2 linked regions of the Luteolibacter flavescens genome follow. The protein of the gene in region 2 interacts with the protein of the main gene of each other region in a pairwise test. Links are inferred from orthologs where the notes say so. Each region holds a gene or a part of one and is shown on either strand. Other genes may lie near its edges.

The links.
Region 1: the proteins of cysE (region 2) and cysK interact in binary tests that used the Escherichia coli proteins (3 or more experiments, as listed by UniProt). The link is inferred for Luteolibacter flavescens from one-to-one orthologs.

What each region holds. Positions count from the first base shown.
Region 1 is NZ_JAPDDS010000001.1:256,615-260,522, forward strand. Bases 405-3,257 are described here. They hold cysK (cysteine synthase A), read left to right. Parts: upstream 405-1,268; coding sequence 1,269-2,246; downstream 2,247-3,257. Other genes in these bases: OKA04_RS01065 (phosphoadenylyl-sulfate reductase), read left to right, coding at 405-1,048; OKA04_RS01075 (peroxiredoxin family protein), read left to right, coding at 2,374-3,257. Also shown: OKA04_RS01060 (NADPH-dependent assimilatory sulfite reductase hemoprotein subunit), read left to right, coding at 1-186; more of OKA04_RS01065, read left to right, coding at 314-404; more of OKA04_RS01075, read left to right, coding at 3,258-3,453; OKA04_RS01080 (glycosyltransferase family protein), read right to left, coding at 3,469-3,908.
Region 2 is NZ_JAPDDS010000003.1:290,205-294,257, reverse strand. What follows is about bases 801-3,798. They hold cysE (serine O-acetyltransferase), read left to right. Parts: upstream 801-1,904; coding sequence 1,905-2,693; downstream 2,694-3,798. Other genes in these bases: OKA04_RS07005 (hypothetical protein), read left to right, coding at 2,754-3,773; OKA04_RS07015 (RrF2 family transcriptional regulator), read right to left, coding at 1,421-1,834; OKA04_RS07020 (GNAT family N-acetyltransferase), read left to right, coding at 825-1,430. Also shown: OKA04_RS07025 (S1C family serine protease), read left to right, coding at 7-786.

The DNA.
Region 1 (3,908 bases), on a different replicon or contig from region 2:
TACCGCCAAGACATCCACTCGAACGAGATCCGCGGGCTCCTGTCTCCCATCATCCAGCGATTTGCCAAGGAGCGGAATGCAGGCGAACACTTCGGTGACTACGTCATCCGCGCCGGCATCGTCGCCGAAACCAAGCAGGGCTCCGACTTCCACAAGAACATCAAGGAAGAGGCCCTCAAGAACTGAACCGACCATGAACCACAGGGAATGTGAAACCGGATACCAGCGGTGTCGTCCTTAGGCCGACCCACCGCTCCGTCTTTCCGTTTTTCGATTTCAATTCATTCCCTCGCGTTCATCGCGGTTTATCAAAATGTCCACCATCACTCGCATCGCCACCCCGACCGAAGCCGAAGCGCTCTCGGACGAACTCGCCCGCCTGAAGGCCGGCGAGCGGCTCAAGCTCCTGCACCAGCACTACGGCAGCCGGTTGGTTGCCTCGACCAGCTTCGGCCTGCAGGCGGCCGTCATGCTGAAGCTCATCGCTGACAATGCACCGGAGATCCCGGTCATCTTCATCGATACCGGGTATCACTTCCCGGAGACCTACCGCTATGCCGACCAGCTCGTGAAGGAGCTGGGCACGGATCTCCGCATCTATCATCCCACCCATTCTTCCGCCCGCATGGAAGCCCTCTACGGAAAGCTGTGGGAGCAGGGGAAGGAGGGCCTTGCCAAGTATGGCGTCTTCACGAAGGTCGAACCGATGGACCGGGCGCTGAAGGAACTCGGAGCCGACGTCTGGATCAGCGGGGTGCGCCGCAGCCAGTCCAGCACGCGTGCCGCGCGGGCCTTCGCCGAGCAGCAGAAGAAGACGCTGAAGGTTTACCCGATCCTCGATTGGGCAGACGCGCAGGTCTCGGTTTTCATGAACCAGCATGACCTGCCGCATCACCCGCTGGAGGCGGAGGGCTACGTCACCATGGGCGATTGGCACAGCACCGTTCCCGCGGTGAACGGACTCTCCGCTGAGGAGACCCGCTTCAATGGCGAGAAGTATGAGTGCGGTCTCCACCTGGACTCCGGCAACTCGGACTTCCAGATCTAAAGCCAGCCTCCGTTCGTCGCTCTTTCCATGAAATCCCCGCGCAGGCGATCACATGTTAGAGTAGGCGGAGGGATCCATACCGGCATGTCTCGCCCGGATGGCGGGGCTGCCGGACGGCGATCCGTCGTGACCGGCCGTGACGTAATTTGCCCTGTTTTTCCGTCGCATTCCGCGGCCAGCCCCCCTCAGACTCTCATCCAACATACCGCCCCATAAAGCTATGCCAATCGCAGACTCCATGGTTGCCACCGTTGGCAACACCCCGCTCATCCGCCTGAACAAGCTGACCCAGGGCCTCGGTGCCGAGGTGCTGCTGAAGGCCGAGTTCTTCAACCCGCTCTTCAGTGTGAAGGACCGTATCGGCAAGGCGATGATCGAGACCGCCGAAAAGGAAGGCTCTCTCAAGCCCGGCGGGCTGATCATCGAGCCCACCTCCGGCAACACCGGCATCGCGCTCGCCTTCGTGGCCCGCGCGAAAGGCTACCGCTGCATCCTCACGATGCCCGAGAGCATGTCGATCGAGCGCCGCGTGCTGCTGCGCCTGCTGGGTGCCGAGATCGTGCTGACGCCACGTGCGCGCGGCATGGGCGGTGCGATCGCGAAGGCGAAGCAGCTCCTTGAGGAAAACCCGGGCTCATTCGGTCCCGGCCAGTTCGAGAATCCCGCGAACCCGCAGATCCACCGCGAGACGACCGCCGAGGAAATCTGGCGCGACACCGATGGCAAGATCGACGCTTTCGTCGCAGGCATCGGCACCGGTGGCACCATCACCGGTGTCTCCGAGGTCATCAAGGGACGCACGGACCTGAAGACCTTCGCCGTGGAGCCGGTGGCCAGCCCGGTCATCACGCAATTCCGCAACGGCGAGGAGCTGAAGCCGGGTCCGCACATGATCCAGGGGATTGGTGCCGGCTTCATCCCGAAGAACCTCAATGTGGACATCATCGACGATGTGATCCAGGTGACCAACGAGGACGCCTTTGCCACCGCGCAGGCTCTCAACACCGAGGAAGGCATCCCGGCTGGCATCTCCACGGGAGCGAACGTCTGGGCCGCCATCCAGCTCGCGAAACGCCCGGAATTCGCAGGCAAACGCATCGTCACCATCGGTGCCTCCTCGACCGAGCGCTACCTCTCGACGCTTCTCGCCGAGAAGGTCCGCGAGGAAGTGTCGAGCCTCCCGGTCGCGGAGATCTGAGCCGTTGCCGACAGACTGATTCAAACGAGCGCCCCGTCCGGAAGGTCGGGGCGTTTTCATGTCCGGGATGTGTGAGACACCCTGAGCCAAGGGCTTGTCACGGGCGGGAGGGCAGCTAGCGTGAGGCATGCGTTTCCCACTCCTCGTCGCGTCGGTCCTCGTGGCCGGCAGCCTTTCCGCCCACGCCGGGACACCCCAGCAGGCGGACGGCATCCGTCGTTCCTACGAGGCGGATATCAAGGCATGGGTGCTGAAACTGCACGTGGCAGGCAGCGACGCGGAGCGCAAAAAGGTCGCCGAGGAACGCCCGGACGCAGCCGCGGCAGCGAAGCGGATGTGGGCGGCGATCCAGCCGAATCTGGCCGAGGCGTGGGTTGTGGAACCCGCCGCATGGCTGCTGAAAATTTCCGCAGGTCAGGTGACCGTGGGTGAGAACGGCATGGCCAAGCCCCTGCTGGGCGATGCTGGTGTGGCAATCCGTGCGGCGGTGGAAAAGCATCACTTGGCCAGCAAGAATCTCTCGCCGATGTGTCTCGCGCTGGTGGCCTCGCCCGATCCCTCGTCGCTCGCCTTGCTGGAAAAGATTGAGCGGGGAAACCCGGACAAGAAGGTTCAAGGCGTGGCCGCGCTCGGCATCGCCATGCTGCTGAAGGACCTCAGCGACGAACCGGAGGTGATGCGCCGCCGCCTGACCATGCTGAAGAAGGCCATCATTGAAAGCAGCGACGTAGAGGTGAATGGCGTGAGCGTCGCGAAGCTGGCGGAGGACGAGCTCTACATCATCCGCTTCCTCAGCAAGGGCCGCGAGGCACCGGATCTGACCGGCACCGACTCCGGCGGACGTCCGATGAAGCTCTCCGACTACCGGGGCAAGACGGTGGTGCTGCTCTTCTGGCGCTCCGAGGAAATCGGCACGGAGGAGCTTTGCGACATGGTGAAGAAGATCCGCGCGCGTTTTTCGGGACAGCCATTCGAGATCGTCGGCGTGAACCGCGATCCGCAGGCTACCCTGCGTCAGCTCCAGGCTTCCGGGCTGGTGGACTGGCCCAATTTCTCCGATCCGGATGGCAAGCTGACCGGCGAATACCGCGTGGGTATCTGGCCGCTCGCCTACGTCCTCGATGGTACGCGGAGGATCCACTACACGGGCGCGATGGGCTCCTTCGTGGAGCTGACCGCTGCCGCGGTGATGGCCGAGAAAAAGTGATCTTGGCGGGCCGGCTCAAGCTCCCGGATGAAAGACGTGAGCCGCCCACGGGGCTGACTTCCAGGCTTCGTCAGCCAGCGTGAGATCCACGATGAAGCGTGCGATCTCTGTGCCGCTGTAGTCGCGGTGATTCCGCTCCCAGCCTTTGCGCGCCATGGCGAGGCGCTGGCCGTCGTTCTCCGAGAAGTATCGTACTTTCTCAGCGAGGTCATCGATGCCGTCGAAATACGCGATCTCGTCTTCCGCATAAAGCCCCTCGAGTCCCGCACCGCTGGGTGTGAGGGTGAGGATGCCATTGCCCATGAGCTCGGCGATGCGGGACGACGAGTAGAGAGCCACATCGGTGCGGCGGGAAAGGTTCAGCGCCATCTTCGAGCGGCGGATGACCTGCTCCTTTTCCCAGCCGAAGATGCCGGGTTGGTCCAGGCAACCATAGTAGCCGACCCGCAGGTCCG
Region 2 (4,053 bases):
GCCGAGGTGGCATGGTCTGCCGTCTTCCCCTCGGGTGATGGCGATTCGAAATCGTCGGCCTTTGTCGTGGGCGATGGGCGCCATGTGATCACGGTGGCGCTTTCCGGCGCGAAGACGGAAGCGGGGAAGTTGATTTCCGACGAGCGTCTCTTGCCCGCGGAGGTAATCCTCGATCCGGTATCCCGTCTGGTCGTTTTCCGTTTGAGCGGGCCACCCGGTCGCGCCATCCCGATGATGTCGGAGAGCATTCTTCCTCCCGGCTCGCCGGTGAAGTCGGCGGACGGTATCGAGGGAAAGAGCTCCGGCTGGGTGAAGCAGGTGGAGGGGAAGATCCTCCCGCTTTCGCTCCTGAAGATCGACTATCCCGCCAAGGTTCCGCTGCCCGGCACGCCGCTGATGAATGCCGCGGGGAATGTGGTCGCGGTGGCTCACCAGCCGATCGGGGCCAAGAGTGGCTACGCCATCCCGGTCGAAGTGGTGAGGCGCGTGCTGGAAGACGTGCAGCGCGGCGGACATGTCAGCCGTGGCTGGATCGGGCTCTACCTGCGCCCGGATGCAAAGTCGCCGCAGGTGACCCGCGTGCAGGAAGGATCTCCCTCCGCACTCGCCGGGGTGAAGACCGGCGACGTCCTGCTCCAGGTGGGCCCACGCTCCCTGACCGAGTATGCCGATGCGGTGAATGCCTTCTTTTTCCTGCGCCCGGGCGTTGCCACGCCGGTGAGGCTGAAGCGCGGGAACGAGGAGCTGACGCTCTCGCTCACTCCGGTCGAGCGCCGCGTGGATTGAGGCTTGGCCGCCGCGCTGGCTTTTGCCAGATCCGGCGCATGGAATTCGTGGTTCGCCGACTCGCCGGTGCCGAGGTGCTGCCCTACCTGGCGGATGCCGCTCGACTGCGCATCTCCGTCTTCCGCGAGTTCCCCTACCTCTACGATGGGGACGAGGAAAGCGAGCGGGGCTATCTCCGCAGTTACGCGGAGTGCCCGCAGAGTGTCTTCGTGCTGGCGGAGGCCGGCGGCCAGATAGTCGGGGTGTCCACGGGGCTTCCGATGTCGGACGCGGATGCCTCTTTCCGTGAACCTTTTGAAAAGGCGGGCATCGATCCGTCAGGCTGGTTCTACTTCGGCGAGTCGGTGCTCGATCCGGCATGGCGGGGGAAGGGGATCGGCCATGCCTTCTTCGATCACCGCGAGCAACACGCCATCGGGCTGGGCTTCTCGAAATTCTGCTTCTGCGCGGTCGTCCGGCCGGAGGATCATCCGCTGAAGCCGGATGGCTACCGGTCGAACGACGCCTTCTGGGCAAAGCGCGGCTACGTCATTCGGCCCGGCTTGAGCTGCAGCTTCGCTTGGCATCAGGTCGACTCGGCAGGGGAGGACGTGGAAAACGAGCTGATCTTCCGCACCCGGGAACTGCCGGCGGCTCAGATGTAGAACATCGGCGCTTCGGAGCGGTCCGCCAGTTGGACCAGAGTGATCCGCTCGAGGTGATCCTTCAGTTCCTTGGCGACCCTTTCCCAAGCGTTTCGCACCGCCACACCGCTTTCACCCTCGGTGTGGGTGGAGAAGGAGAGCAGCGAAGGCTCCACCGCTTCGACGATTTCGCGGAGGTTGATCGTGTCCGGCTTGCGCGCGAGCAGGTAGCCGCCGCTCTTTCCGCGTCGGCTTTCTACGAGTCCCGCACGACGCAAGTCATTGAGGATCTGCACGAGGAAATTGGCGGACACGGCTTCGCGTTGCGCCAGCTCGTCGAGGCGTGTAATCGTTCGCCCGTCGTGACGCTTGGCCAGTTGGGCCATCGCGCGGCACGCGTAGTCGAGCTTTTGGGAAATGCGCATGGAGGCAAAGCAGCACAGGCAGGATGAGGGCGGAAGCGCTAAGGCTGTTCGACTCTGTCAGTCGGAGCAGGTGGATTCCACCGGAATCTGGAATTGGATCCGAGAAGAGGCCGCCCGGGTGGCCGTGGACGAGCCGCATTTGCGGTCGCTGCTGGAGGATGTGGTCCTCCGCCAGCCCTGTCTGGGAGCCTCGCTGGGCGTCCGCTTGGCGCGGAAACTTGCCCGTGAGGACATGACGCGCGAGGAGCTCGGGCCATTGCTCGCGGGGATCCTGCGCGGTGAGGACCAGCTCGTGGAAAGCGTGGCGCATGACCTGCGCGCAATCGTCGAGCGCGATCCCGCCTGCCGCTCGCCGCTGGAGCCGCTGCTTTTCTTCAAGGGCTTCATGGCCATCTCCACCTACCGCATCTCCCACTTCCTGTGGCAGCGCGGGCGGCGCGAGCTAGCACTCTATTTCCAGAGTCTCGCCAGCGAGGTCTTCGGCGTGGACATCCATCCGGCGGCCCGCATCGGCTGCGGCATCCTGCTCGACCATGCGACGAGCTTCGTGGTGGGGGAGACGGCGATCATTGAGGACAATGTCTCCATTCTCCACGAGGTGACGCTGGGTGGCACGGGCAAGGACTCAGGTGACCGCCATCCCATCGTGCGCTCCGGCGTGCTGCTGGGTGCCGGGGCGAAAATCCTGGGCCGTGTCGAGATCGGCGAGGGCGCGAAGGTCGGTGCAGGCAGCGTCGTGCTGAATGATGTCTCGCCGCACTCCACCGTGGCCGGCGTGCCTGCCGTGGTGGTGGGAGTCAGCCGTGAGGATGCGCCTGCCTTGGAAATGGACCAGCGCCTCGGCTGCCGGGGACGATAAGCTCCTGCCTCACCGAAGGTAGCAGTGGTCACGGGTCTCGATCCGTGATACCTGACATTCATGAAATCCTTAGCTTTTGTCCTGCCTCTTCTCATTCTGGGGATGGCGTCATGTGACAAGGCCAAGCGGGCCGTCCATGCGGCGCGGGAAAAGATCGAGGGCTCGAAAGATCCCGAGCTGCCCTCTCAACCGGGCGGGGAGGTCGGGTCGGAGTTCGCAGGTCAGGTGGACTCCGGTGCGGAGGGCGTGCGCTTCCGTCGTGATCTGGCCTTTCCGACCAGCGTGGAGGCCCGCGTGACGGATCGGGCGACATTTCACCGCACACGCAAGATCTCGAACTCTGCCCTGGGGACGGAGACGCTGGTGCTGGAGGGTACGTTCGAGATCGTCGGTATGTTCCGCCGGGAGGGCTCCCGGCTCACGCTCGCGATCGAAAAGGCGGGCAAGGTGGTCGATCCCAAGGAGGCGATGGAGAAGGCAAAGGCGAAGGCCACGACTGGACCACCGCCGCCTCCGGGGCCGGTCAGCCTCGCCGGGGCGAAGGTGGAGTTCCAGCAGACCCGGCAGGGCTGGCAGCTCGCGCCTCGCAAGGGGCCGATGGATTTCAATCTGAAGGTGCTGGAGCAAAACCTCCTGCCAAATCTGCCGGGCATCCTGGTGCAGCACGGGCTGATGCCGCGGCGCCAGTGGTTTTCCTCGTCGCGTCGCTGGTCGGCCGGGGACACGCTGGTGCTGGAGGGGGACTCGCTGGCGCTGCTTTTCGATAGCGGGGCGAGTGGCAGGATCACGCTGACCTTTGAGGCGACGGAGGCAATGGAGGGGCATCCGTGCGGGCGCTTCGCCGTGGAAGGCGACGTCTCGATCAAGAACGACACCACCCTCGATGGGAATGCCTCGAGCGGCGAACTGACCATCCAGTCCGGGAAGGTTTGGTGCTCGCTCGTCCATCCGCTGGTCCTGCGGGAGGAATACAAGACCGTGAGGACGGTCACCCAAGGCCAAGGAAGCGGTCCCAAGCAGAAGCTGCAGGGGGAAATCGACGAGATGAAATCCCGCCAGTGGAAGAGCCTGAGCGAGTGACGAAGATTGCGGAAAAAAATCAGAGAAAACTGAAACAAAAATCCGGCTCACGACGTTATATTACATGTGAGGCAGCTGCGAGAGCATGACTCCTCCGAAATAAAAGGTCTTGTCAGGGAGGAGACTCCCGGCAGGTGGCCCGACCGCTTGAGCCTTAGGTTTTTGGGTTTTTCCTGAGGCACAGCGGTCGGGCTTCTTTTTGTACATTTGCGAAGACCTTTTGATGGCTTTTTCGTCATCTGATACTGTGTGAATTCATAGGAATCAGTTATCGATTGTA